Regions from separate parts of the Cognatishimia activa genome, predicted to be linked through region 3. Evidence: riboswitches for the same ligand, from Rfam matches in the RefSeq annotation. Region 3 holds a riboswitch; each other region holds the start of a gene.

Region 1 (3,674 bases), 710 kb from region 3:
CAGCAAGCGTCATGGATGCAACGCAAGACAGCCCCATTGCGAGTGGGAGGAGTTTCATTGGGGAACCTTTCATGAATTCAATTGGAAAGAGAAGTGGTTGTTCTGGCTCTTGCTGAGCTTTTCAAGCTGAGCAGTCACGCTGAATGCGCCAGAGACCAGAGTTTCTGTCAGAACCTCTTCAGGAGGTCCGAATGCGATTGTGTGGCCGTGTTCCATAACCAGAATATCGTCGCAATAGGCTGCGGCTACATTGAGGTCATGCAAAGAGACGACGACCGTCACGTCCATATCTTTCACCAGCTGCAGAAGCTCGAGCTGGTGTTGGATGTCGAGGTGGTTCGTGGGTTCGTCCAGAACCAACAAGCGCGGCTCTTGCGCGAGAGCACGCGCCATCATAACGCGCTGGCGCTCTCCGCCAGACAGGGTGCCAAGCTGGCGATCCGCGAGCTGTGACAGGTCTGCCTGTTCCAGAACCCTGTCGATGATCTGCGCACAATTCTGGCCCGGCGAGGAAAATCCCAAACGATGGGGTAGGCGGCCGAGGGTCACGATGTCTCGGACGGTCAGAGCAAAGTCGTTGGGTTGTTCCTGCAAGACAGCGGCGACAATGCGTGCCGCGGACCTTGGCGCGATGGCCCAGATGTCTTGGTCGTCAACTTTGATCGTTCCCGTCGTTGGGGCCTGATAGCGATACAAGGACCGCAGCAGTGTGGATTTACCCGCGCCATTGGCTCCGACCACGCCAAGGATACGACCGCAGTCCAGCGTAAAACTGGTGGAATGCAGAATAAACGGCGCTTTCCGCGAAGGGCGCCAGCTGAGGTTCTCGACTGTGAGTTTCGCGTGGCTCAATGCGCAAACTCCTCTGTAGGTTCCAGCGCGATCATGCTCGAAGGTACCCGCGCGAGCGTCGACTTGCGCAGTTTGCCGGGACGATCGACCGAAGAACACCAGCCGTCGTGGAGATAGGCGTATTGCTGAGCGAATTCGACCAGGTCCTGAATGTCGGTGTCCGGGTCAATATCGCCGAACAGGTAGGTCGCCTTTTGCGAACCATAGTACGCCACGGTGCAGGGCCGGTCGCACCCTGCCATGCAGGCGACCCCAGAGATTTCAAAATCCTCGGGAATCGCATCACCTGCCATCTCGATGGCGCTGCGTAGTTTCTTGATGAGGTCAAAGCCCGGCTTACAGCTCGTGCCCTTGTGCTTGCAGCTCGTGCAAACTGTTATTCTATGAGACGTCGTTTTGCCCATGTCGCCCTCCGCGCATGTGCGAGGCGAAAAAGGAGCCAGATTTTTGAACGGCTACGGCCGAAAAATAAGTCATATTAGCTACCTTCCGAGCCACCCCGCCCGGGTTAAGTTACACGCTCGATGGCAGGTCTCCTGACTTACGGCTTGTATCGGTCTGTCCCTTCCCAGCCCGAATGAGGGCCAGTGGTTTGACAGAGCGCTTACCGTTCACAGTTGCGGGGGCAGTCGCTGAATTGGCACATTTATCGCGCCGCACAGCGTTCCCTTTTCATCCCTATGTGCCTTGGCACGTCGAGAACCATCACAAACCGACGTGCCTGTCCTTGTTGAGTCTGTCAAGTCGGCAATTGCTTGAGCGCAAGTTTGCGATCTAGTTTGTGCAAGTTTGAGTGGACTTGCTGCTGTGTCAATACAGCATTCTGCAGACCTGATCGGGGGTATTAGCCCACCAACATAAATGGGTCGGAGGTCGTCGAATTCGAAGTCAATGAACCCAAGTGCGAAAGGCACGCGTTGACGCTTTTGCCAATCTGGGAACAACTCAAATCGAGTTGAAAGATTTGGTGGAGCCTAGGGGGGACGCGTATTGGCTGTTAAAGTTATTAAAATACAGTATGTTACAGGCACTCTACTGTGTTCACTGTTGCACTCAAATGTAGCACTAAGCAAGCTTTAACTGATTAAATCTCTTGTTTCGTTCCCATCTAAAAATCCAGCATAAGGGTGCGAGCGTTTTCTTCAAGTTCTTCAAGGTCCGCCCATTCATCGTAGGCCTCCAGAGTGTCGCGAATCCACACGTAATCGGGGTCGCTTAACAGTACAGTCGCTGCAACCGCGCTAAAGGCGGCACTTGGCTGTGCCTCACGAAGCAGCCGCTCTACGCCGCGCTTGATTTTTGCCCATTTGCGAGCGGTTTGATTGCCCTGTTGGTATTCCTCCAGGTCAGCGCGGAGGCCCTCGAGAGCTTCGCAGATTGCTTCTCCCACTTTCAGGCGAACGCCCACCAGCTTTTGGGAATCGTTTAGGTAAAGAGCATCGATAATCGTCCTCCGTCCCAACTCGGTTCGCCACCTTAGCCGGTAGTCTTTAAAGAACATATGCGCTGATGGGTCCGCGTCATACGGGTTTAAGATCATACCATCAGTTTCAACATTGTAGGTGCCTTTCCTCCCGTTGCATCTTTTACAAGAAGGCAGGAGGTTCTCCCACTCGACGACCATTTCCGGAAATTCGTCTTTGTGTCGAAAATGCTCGACTTCCATATATTTAGACTCTTCGGCAATATTGACTTCGCAATAGGCGCACTTGTCAGAGGAGCTTGCGAGTAGAGGTGCTTTAATTTGTTTCTTGTTCCAAACAGACTGCCTAGTCTCGGCATATTTATCTGTTAATTCTTGAACGGTTTCTTCGTCTAGAAAATCAGGTTTTTGCGCTCTTGTGAGTTTAATCATCTTTAGCCTCTTCGGCCCTATCGTCATATGCAAATGGTGCAGATTGAATTTTAATAAGCTTTAATAATGGGTTATTTGGATGGAGCATTTTCTCTAGTTCGGCCAATGCTTCATTTCCTCGTTGAGAATCTTCCGCATCCAAGGCGAAGTCGAATTTCCGCATAGCATCGCGGAAAGTTTTGGTTCGTGTGTTTTCGACTCCCATAACTTCTTCAAGAATTTCCTCTATCGTCCAACCCGCAAATCCGTACTTCCCTGTCAAAGTGTTCTTGCATTCAACATTGCCCATTCGGTCACGCCTAAGCGAAATTACGTCGTTTGCGTGAGCGGCCTGCACAACGTGAGGGCTGTGTGTGGTTGCAATGATTTGCGCCATTGGAAAAGCGGTTGTGAGAATACGCCCGATCTGTTGCTGCCAAGTTGGATGAAGGTGAAGATCAATCTCATCAACCAAGATAACACCAGAAAACTGCTTGGCGGACACATCTAACCTGCGGAACTCAATTTCCTTAATAATGCTTAGAAGCAAAAAGTAGGTTGACCGAAAACCGGATGACATTAGCTCAAAAGGGATAGTGCCGTTGGGCGTTGAGACAAGTATGTCGAACGTAGTAACATCGACTTCTGCAAGTGAAATATCTTCGTCAAGGACTGAAAAAAGCCAAGTGGCAGTGGCAAGATTTTCAGTCATATGAGGCGTCCAGCTACTTTTCTCCGCGTGCGGAGACAGCAAATATCTATTGGTGAGCCAAGACTTAATCTCGTTGGCACTGAGATCAGCGGCGACTTTCTGATTGATTTGCTGGAGATCAAATTTAGGGTCGCGCGAAATGGCATTTTGAACAAAATACTTGAGGTCTCTAGAGGCCCTGACATGGATTAAATTCACAGCTTCTGGCAAATTAGCCCTAGTGAACTCACCTTTCTCTGGACTCATTTCATTAAAGTCGTTCCTGAGCTCATTTCC
Region 2 (3,674 bases), 1.0 Mb from region 3:
TTTGCGGGTTCTGTTCCGCCGCCAAGTCTTTGTTGGACCGTAAATCAGTGGCTTATGTCGAGGTGAAAGTCTGGGACAACCCTGAACGCAAACCCGAGATGATACAGCGCTCGGGTGGCCGCAGCACCTTTCCGCAGATCTTTATCGACGGCGAACATATCGGCGGATGCGACGATCTGATGGCGCTTGAGCACAGCGGCAAGTTGGATCGGATGCTGGCCTAACCATGAAAACCGCCCTGTTGCAGATCACCTCGTCTGAGGATCCGGCGGCCAATCTTGCCATGTTGCAAGAGCGGATCGCCGAGGCTGCGGGGCAGGGTGCGGGATATGTTCTTACGCCCGAAGTGTCCAATTGCGTGTCGGCCAGTCGGTCACATCAAAATGCGGTGTTGCAGCTAGAGGCTGAAGATCGCACGCTTGTGGGTTTGCGAGAGGCTGCCAAGGCGCATGGGATTTGGCTGACCGTCGGGTCTTTGGCGCTGAAAACCGGTGATGCCGACGGGCGCTTTGCCAATCGGCAGTTTTTGATCGACCCGCAGGGCGAGATCCGCGCACGCTATGACAAGATCCATATGTTTGATGTGCAGGTAACGCCCGAAGAGACATATCGCGAATCCGCCGGTTACAGGCCGGGCGCGCGTGCGGTTTTGGCGGACACGCCTTTTGCCAAGATCGGCCTGACCATCTGTTATGACCTCCGGTTTCCGCATCTTTTCAATCGTTTGGCGAAAGCGGGTGCTGAGGTGATCACCGTTCCAGCCGCATTCTCGCAGGTGACTGGGGCTGCGCATTGGCATGCCTTGCTTCGGGCGCGTGCAATTGAAACCGGATGCTGGATCCTCGCGCCCGGGCAATGCGGAGAAAACGCGCCAAAGCGCAAGACCTATGGGCATTCTCTGGCTATTTCACCTTGGGGAGAGATTGTGGCCGAGGCAGGGGTTGATCCGGTGACCCTATATGTGGAACTTGACCGCAACCAAGTATCCGAGGCGCGGCGCCGCGTGCCTTCGCTGACCCATGAGACAGAGTTCGATGGCCCAATCGCAGAATGACACCGACGCGCTGGCGGTTTCGCTATTCAGCGAGATCCTGATGGCCGACCAATTGGCGCGCAACCGTCTGTCTAAGGCGCTGCCTAAGGGTATGGAGCTGTCGCATTTTTCTGTGTTGAACCATCTGGCGCATTCGGGCAGCGAGCGGACTCCGGCGCAACTGGCGAAAAGTTTCCATGTGACGCGCGGAGCGATGACCAATACGCTCGCGAAGCTTGAGGCGGCGGGCAATGTACATATCAGGCCCGATTGGGACGATGCGCGGCGCAAACTGGTGACGATCAGCCCGGCGGGACGGCGCGCGCGGGACGCAGCGCTCGCGAATATCGCGCCGATCATTTCCGAAGTGGTCAAAGACATCGGAGAACACCGCGTGCGTTCCGCTCTACCGATCCTGCGCGAATTGCGCGTCAAACTCGAGGAAAACGGGTGACTCCCTCACGTAAGAAATCGATGAACCTGGTCGCGGTTGGGGCCGCGGTGGTCTTTATTCTTGTCTATACGATCCCGACAATTCAGCACACTGCCGCTGTAGACGCCTGCGTCGAGCAGGGTGGGCGGTTGAATTCAGACACGGGCAGTTGTGAGGTGGAGTGATCGCGGAGCGTTTTCGGGATTTCACGCCTTAAGGCATTAATAAATATTAATTTTTTTCTGCTTAAAGATTTGCGCATATCTGTTGAAAAGCGTCGCAATTGATGCATCCAAACCGCGTAACTTCCCTAAAACAGTCATAGATGGCGGTCTTCGAAAGGAGGCCTTAATTGGGAACCAAGTGAGAATCTTGGACTGCCCCCGCAACTGTAAGCCTTGCAGAGCCCTTCGGATCTGAGCAGCAAGTCAGGATACCAGCCGTCGCCCCGTAACTGCCGAATAGTCTCGGCCAAAACCGGCGTCGGGTGGACGCTATAGGAGCATATTATGCATATTGAACCGGGCGTTGTTGATGGCGCCAAAATGATCCTGGCCCAAGGCACGGCTGCCGCTGCGGCGGGCTATAGCCTGAAACTTCTGGCCGATGATCTGAAAGACCACTCTGTTGTGTCCTTTGGTCTGCGCAGCGTTCTTGCTGTCGCCGGAGTTTTTGTTTTCTTTGAGCTGATGCCACATTTCGCGGTTGGTATTTCTGAAGTACATTTCATTTTGGGCACGACGCTGTTTTTGCTCTTGGGGGCTGCGCCTGCTGCGATTGGTCTTGCGGGCGGCTTGGCTGTTCAGGGGCTTTTCTTTGCGCCAAGTGATGTGCCGATGTATTTCGTCAATGTCTCGACGCTGTTGTTTCCTTTGTTTGCGGTGGATGCTTTGGCAAAACGCATTGTGCCTGCGTCGACGGCCTATTTTGACCTGCGCTACGTGGACGTCCTGAAAATGTCGGCTGTTTATCAGGGCGGTGTCGTCGCCTGGGTCGCGTTTTGGGCCTTTTACGGGCAGGGGTTTGGCGCGGAAAACTTTGGTGCCGTGACAAGCTTTGGTCTGGCCTATCTATCCGTCATCCTGATCGAGCCTGTGATTGATTTGGGCGCACTGGCCATTGGTAAAAACCTAAAAGGTCTTTCAGAACGAGGCATTTTCTCGCGCCGTTTGCACCTCGCAAATTCTTAACAAAAAAGGCCCATCGCAGTTGTGTTGCGCTGGGCCAAACAGTTCGGATCGGTCTCGCCAACAGATCCCTAAGCCGGTTTCTGGCTTGTAGTCACGTAGTTCACACTGAGATCTCGATCAGAGATCGACCAGCCCCAGGTGATCGGATTGAACACAAAGCCCTTGCGATCCACAGGCGTCAGCCCGCCTTTTTCCAGAAAGTCATAGAGTTCATCCGGCGTGATGAACTTGCTCCATTCATGTGTGCCCTTGGGCAACCAGCGCATGACATATTCCGCGCCAATGATGCCCATGACAAAGCTCTTGGGATTGCGGTTCAGAGTGGAGCAAATCATGATCCCACCTGGTTTCAACAGGGTCTGACAGCAGGTCAGGAATTCCTGCGGGTCGGCCACATGCTCGACGACTTCCATGTTCAAAACGATGTCAAAGCGCTCGCCCGCTTCGGCGATGGCTTCGGCGGTTGTGTGACGGTAGTCGATGGTCAGGCCGGACTGCTCGGCATGTACCTTGGCGACGGGAATGTTGCGCTCGGCGGCATCTGCGCCGACGACGGTGGCACCAAGGCGGGCCATGGGTTCGCTGAGCAGACCTCCGCCGCAACCGATGTCGAGGATCGTGAGGCCTTCGAACGGGCGCTCGGTTCCCAAGTCGCGACCATACTCCGCGGCGATTTGCGATGTGATATAATCCAGACGGCAGGGATTCAGCATATGCAGCGGTTTGAACTTGCCCTTGGGGTCCCACCATTCCGCGGCCATGGCTTCAAATTTGGCGACTTCCGCTGGGTCGACGGTGTTCAACTCGGGTTGCATTCTGATCTCCATATGATCTTTTGGGCGCGGGTTACTATATAGTGTCAATATGGACAAACATTCAGGTCAAAAGCGCGCAGTTTCTTTCCTTTACCCGCTGATCGAGCCTTTCGATCAGCGCATGATGGATATGGGCGATGGTCATCAGATCTATGTCGAGCAATCTGGCAACCCAAATGGCACACCTGTTGTGGTGTTTCACG
Region 3 (3,674 bases):
TTGATCGCTCATGGCTTTACCTCCACATCCATCGCCACAGAGATCGCAACATTGGCGATAACGGTGGGATTGCCTTCGGGGCGCGGTACGTCAAGGCCACCTTTGACGGGGGTCACGGTGACCTGTCCGTAGGGGAAGATCGCGGCGATCTTGGCTTTGTCGATCTGCTCGGGCTGGGCGACCGCGACCTCGACGGTGATCTGCATCTCGGATTTGTCTTTGCCGAAGAGCTCCGCGAGGTTGATCGAATTGTGCCACAGCGCATCTTTGACGGCGCGGGTGGCGGCCTCGGTATAGTCCTGACGGCGCAGAGAGCTACCCATGCCGAATTCGGTGAGGAGACGTTTGAGGGGCATTAAAACTCAACCCCCTTCTGCGCCTTGATCCCGTCGCGGAACGGATGTTTCACTAAGGTCATTTCCGTCACCAGATCAGCCGCCTCTATCAACTCTGGCTTCGCGTTCCGCCCTGTCAGGCAAACATGCGTCATCATTGGTTTCTCGTTCAGCAGAAACTCCACGACCTCATCAATATTCAGATAGTCATTACGCAGCGCGATATTGATCTCGTCCAGCAACACAAAGCGATTGTTCTCATCCCGAATGAGCTGTTTCGCCAGCTCCCAGCCCGCTTCGGCCTTGGCGATATCGCGGTCGCGGTCCTGGGTCTCCCATGTGAACCCTTCACCCGAAACATAGAACTTACATTCATCCTTGAAATGCGTCTCAAGAAAGTCGCGTTCCCCCGTGGCCCAGGCGCCTTTGATGAACTGCACAACGGCTGTCTGCATGCCATGAGAGATACAGCGCATGATCATGCCGAATCCGCTGGAAGACTTGCCCTTACCCGGCCCCGTATGCACCATGATAAGACCTTTTTCTTCGGTCTTATTCTCCATCAAACGGTCCCGCGCGGCCTTGATTTTCTTCATTTTCTCTGTGTGACGTGCAGAGATGTCGGCATCTGTACTCATGGGGTCGTCCTCATAACTTGACTCGGGGGGCGGATAGGCGCATTCCCGTCCTGTTGGTTCCTGTATTTAGTGCAGGTGAAAAGGGAATGCGACATGGATTGCGACGCAATCCAAACCGCAGCCGCCCCCGCGACCGTGAGCGGAGAGGGTTTGGCAAGCCACTGGCGCAAGCTGGGAAGGGCCAAATCCGCCAAGGGAAACCTTGGGATCCGTAAGCCGGGAGACCTGCCAGCACCTGTGACTTTAACCGGACGGGGTGTTCCGGTGTCGGGACTTCGCATGATGCCCGCCCTACTCGCCCTTGTCCCTCCTGAAAGGAGAGACATGATGACTATGGAACCAGTCGAGGTTCTAGTGTGTTCGACCTGCCGTGCGGGCATGCCGACGGATATGGAAGGCCCGCGTCCGGGCGCACAACTGGCTGAGGCTTTGTTGGCCAAAGAGTGGCCTGCACATGTGACCGTAAAAACCACCGAATGCCTGTCCAATTGTGACAGCGGCTGTTCCGTCGCCGTGCGCGGCGGTGCGGATCGTTGGACCTATGTCTATGGCAATTTCACCGGCGCCGAGGATGCGGATCTCGCCCATGAGGGGCTTGTGAAATACGCAAGCACCGAGGACGGCCTTGTCCCCTGGCGCGAACGCCCCATTCACTTTCGTAAAAACTGTATCGCGCGGATCCCACCGCTGCGCCTGCCGGAGTAAGGCTTATGAGCACGCTTGAGAAACTTCCTGTCACTGTGATCACCGGCTTTCTGGGATCGGGCAAGACAACGCTGGTCAGCAAGCTGATGCAGAACCCGCAGGGCAAACGTCTGGCGGTTGTTGTGAATGAATTTGGCGATGTGGGCGTTGATGGCGACATTCTGAAATCCTGCGCCATCCCTGATTGCCCTGCCGAAAACATTATGGAGCTGGCGAACGGCTGTATCTGCTGCACCGTGGCCGATGATTTCATCCCCACAATCGAAGCGCTGATGGCGCTAGAACCCCGCCCCGATCACATCCTGATCGAGACTTCGGGTCTGGCGCTGCCGAAACCTCTGCTGAAGGCCTTTGACTGGCCCGATATCCGCTCCAAAATCACTGTGGATGGCGTGATTGCTCTGGCCGATGCAGAGGCGGTTGCGGATGGGCGTTTTGCGTCGAATGTTGCCGCCGTCGACGCCCAGCGCGAGGCGGATGAAGGTTTGGATCACGAAACTCCGCTGGCCGAAGTCTTTGGCGATCAGATTTCCTGTGCGGACATCATTTTGCTGACCAAACCTGATCTTGCAGGCGAAGACGGTGTCGCCAAGGCGAAGGCTTTGATCGAAGAAAACTCTCCGCGTCCGTTGCCGGTTGTGGAAGTGGCGGAAGGCATGGTCGATCCCCGCGTGATCCTTGGGCTGAATGCGGCAGCCGAGGACGATCTGGACAGCCGTCCAAGCCACCATGAGGATCATCACCATCATCATGACCACGATGACGATGACGATCATGATCACGACCACCATCACCACCATGACCACAGCCATGATGATTTCGACAGCATCGTCGTCGACATCCCCGAACAGATCGACGCCGCAACCTTCGCCGCCAAGGTCGAAGCCATGGCGAAAGAGCAAAACATCCTGCGCGTCAAAGGCTATGCGGCCGTCGAGGGCAAACCCATGCGCCTTCTGGTGCAAGCGGTCGGAGCGCGGGTGCGTCACCAGTTCGACCGCCCTTGGAAACCAGATGAGGCGCGCCAAGGCAAAATGGTCGTCATCGCGGAACATGACAACGTGAACCGCGCAGCCATCGAGGCGGCTTTCGCAAGCTAACCATGCACGTCGTCTTTCGCGAAAGCCACGGGCTCGAGGAAACGGAAACGCCCTTTGACGTCGGACAGACTCCGGCGGATCTGGTGGTATTGTCCTATTCCGACAGTGACCTTGGGGCGTTCGCGGCGGGCTGGCATCGTGGGAAAGATGATCTGCCGTCGCTCAGGCTCGCGAATATCTCGGCGTTGAAACATCCGCTGTCTGTGGACACCTATGTCGAGAACACGCTTGAGGGCGCGAAGGCCGTTTTAGTGCGTTTGATCGGCGGCATCCCCTATTGGTCCTACGGCATCCAGCAATTGCAGGATCTGGCGCGGCGTAAGAGGATTGCCCTGGCCGTGCTGCCTGCGGATGGGCGGCCTGATACGCGGCTGGACGAAGTCTCGACCCTGCCCAAGTCCACGCTGCAACGCCTTGCGCATCTTTGTGACACTGGCGGAGCCGTCGCGGCGCAGGCCGCTTTGGCGCAATTGGCGATTGCGGCGGGGATCTATGCGAAACCTGTGGCCGGATCCAAACAGCTGCCAGACTTTGGCGGCTGGACACCGGAAACCGGAGTCTGTGACGCCCTGCGCACGACAGACAAACCGCTCGTCGCGCTGACCTTCTATCGCAGCTACGTCAGCTCGGCTGATCTGGCCCCGATTGAGGCCATGTTCACCGCCCTCAGAGCGCGCGGTTTTGAGGTGATGGGACTTTTCGCGCCCACGCTCAAACAACCAGAGGCGGCGGCGTGGATTGCGCAGACTTTGCAAGAGCTTGCGCCTGCAGCCGTCGTGAATGCCACAGCCTTTTCCGGCAAAGGCAGCGATGGCACCTCGCCTTTGGATGCCACAGACGCGCCGGTCTTTCAGATCGCTCTGGCGACCTCGCGCAAGAAAGCCTGGGCTGAAAGT

What was found. Region 3 has a riboswitch for cobalamin ahead of HZ995_RS01185 (DUF1636 family protein). Riboswitches for the same ligand answer to the same signal wherever they lie in the genome.
Region 1: it holds a riboswitch for cobalamin, as region 3 does, so the genes downstream of both, HZ995_RS04640 (DUF1636 family protein) here and HZ995_RS01185 (DUF1636 family protein) in region 3, are expected to answer to the same signal.
Region 2: it holds a riboswitch for cobalamin, as region 3 does, so the genes downstream of both, HZ995_RS06005 (energy-coupling factor ABC transporter permease) here and HZ995_RS01185 (DUF1636 family protein) in region 3, are expected to answer to the same signal.

The regions. Positions count from the first base shown of each region.
Region 1 covers NZ_CP060010.1:953,382-957,055, reverse strand. Annotated here, with positions in the region: gene HZ995_RS04650 (ABC transporter substrate-binding protein) at 1-58, opposite strand, end outside; gene HZ995_RS04645 (ABC transporter ATP-binding protein) at 70-852, opposite strand; gene HZ995_RS04640 (DUF1636 family protein) at 849-1,256, opposite strand; cobalamin riboswitch at 1,362-1,574, opposite strand; gene HZ995_RS04635 (HNH endonuclease) at 1,961-2,707, opposite strand; gene HZ995_RS04630 (AAA family ATPase) at 2,700-3,674, opposite strand, start outside.
Region 2 covers NZ_CP060010.1:1,244,098-1,247,771, reverse strand. Annotated here, with positions in the region: gene grxC (glutaredoxin 3) at 1-224, shown strand, start outside; gene HZ995_RS06020 (carbon-nitrogen hydrolase family protein) at 227-1,054, shown strand; gene HZ995_RS06015 (MarR family winged helix-turn-helix transcriptional regulator) at 1,035-1,487, shown strand; gene HZ995_RS06010 (hypothetical protein) at 1,484-1,651, shown strand; cobalamin riboswitch at 1,776-1,925, shown strand; gene HZ995_RS06005 (energy-coupling factor ABC transporter permease) at 1,976-2,656, shown strand; gene ubiG (bifunctional 2-polyprenyl-6-hydroxyphenol methylase/3-demethylubiquinol 3-O-methyltransferase UbiG) at 2,725-3,471, opposite strand; gene pip (prolyl aminopeptidase) at 3,521-3,674, shown strand, end outside.
Region 3 covers NZ_CP060010.1:243,361-247,034, forward strand. Annotated here, with positions in the region: gene HZ995_RS01170 (Lin0512 family protein) at 1-12, opposite strand, end outside; gene HZ995_RS01175 (Lin0512 family protein) at 9-356, opposite strand; gene cobO (cob(I)yrinic acid a,c-diamide adenosyltransferase) at 356-973, opposite strand; cobalamin riboswitch at 1,011-1,220, shown strand; gene HZ995_RS01185 (DUF1636 family protein) at 1,301-1,678, shown strand; gene cobW (cobalamin biosynthesis protein CobW) at 1,684-2,778, shown strand; gene cobN (cobaltochelatase subunit CobN) at 2,781-3,674, shown strand, end outside.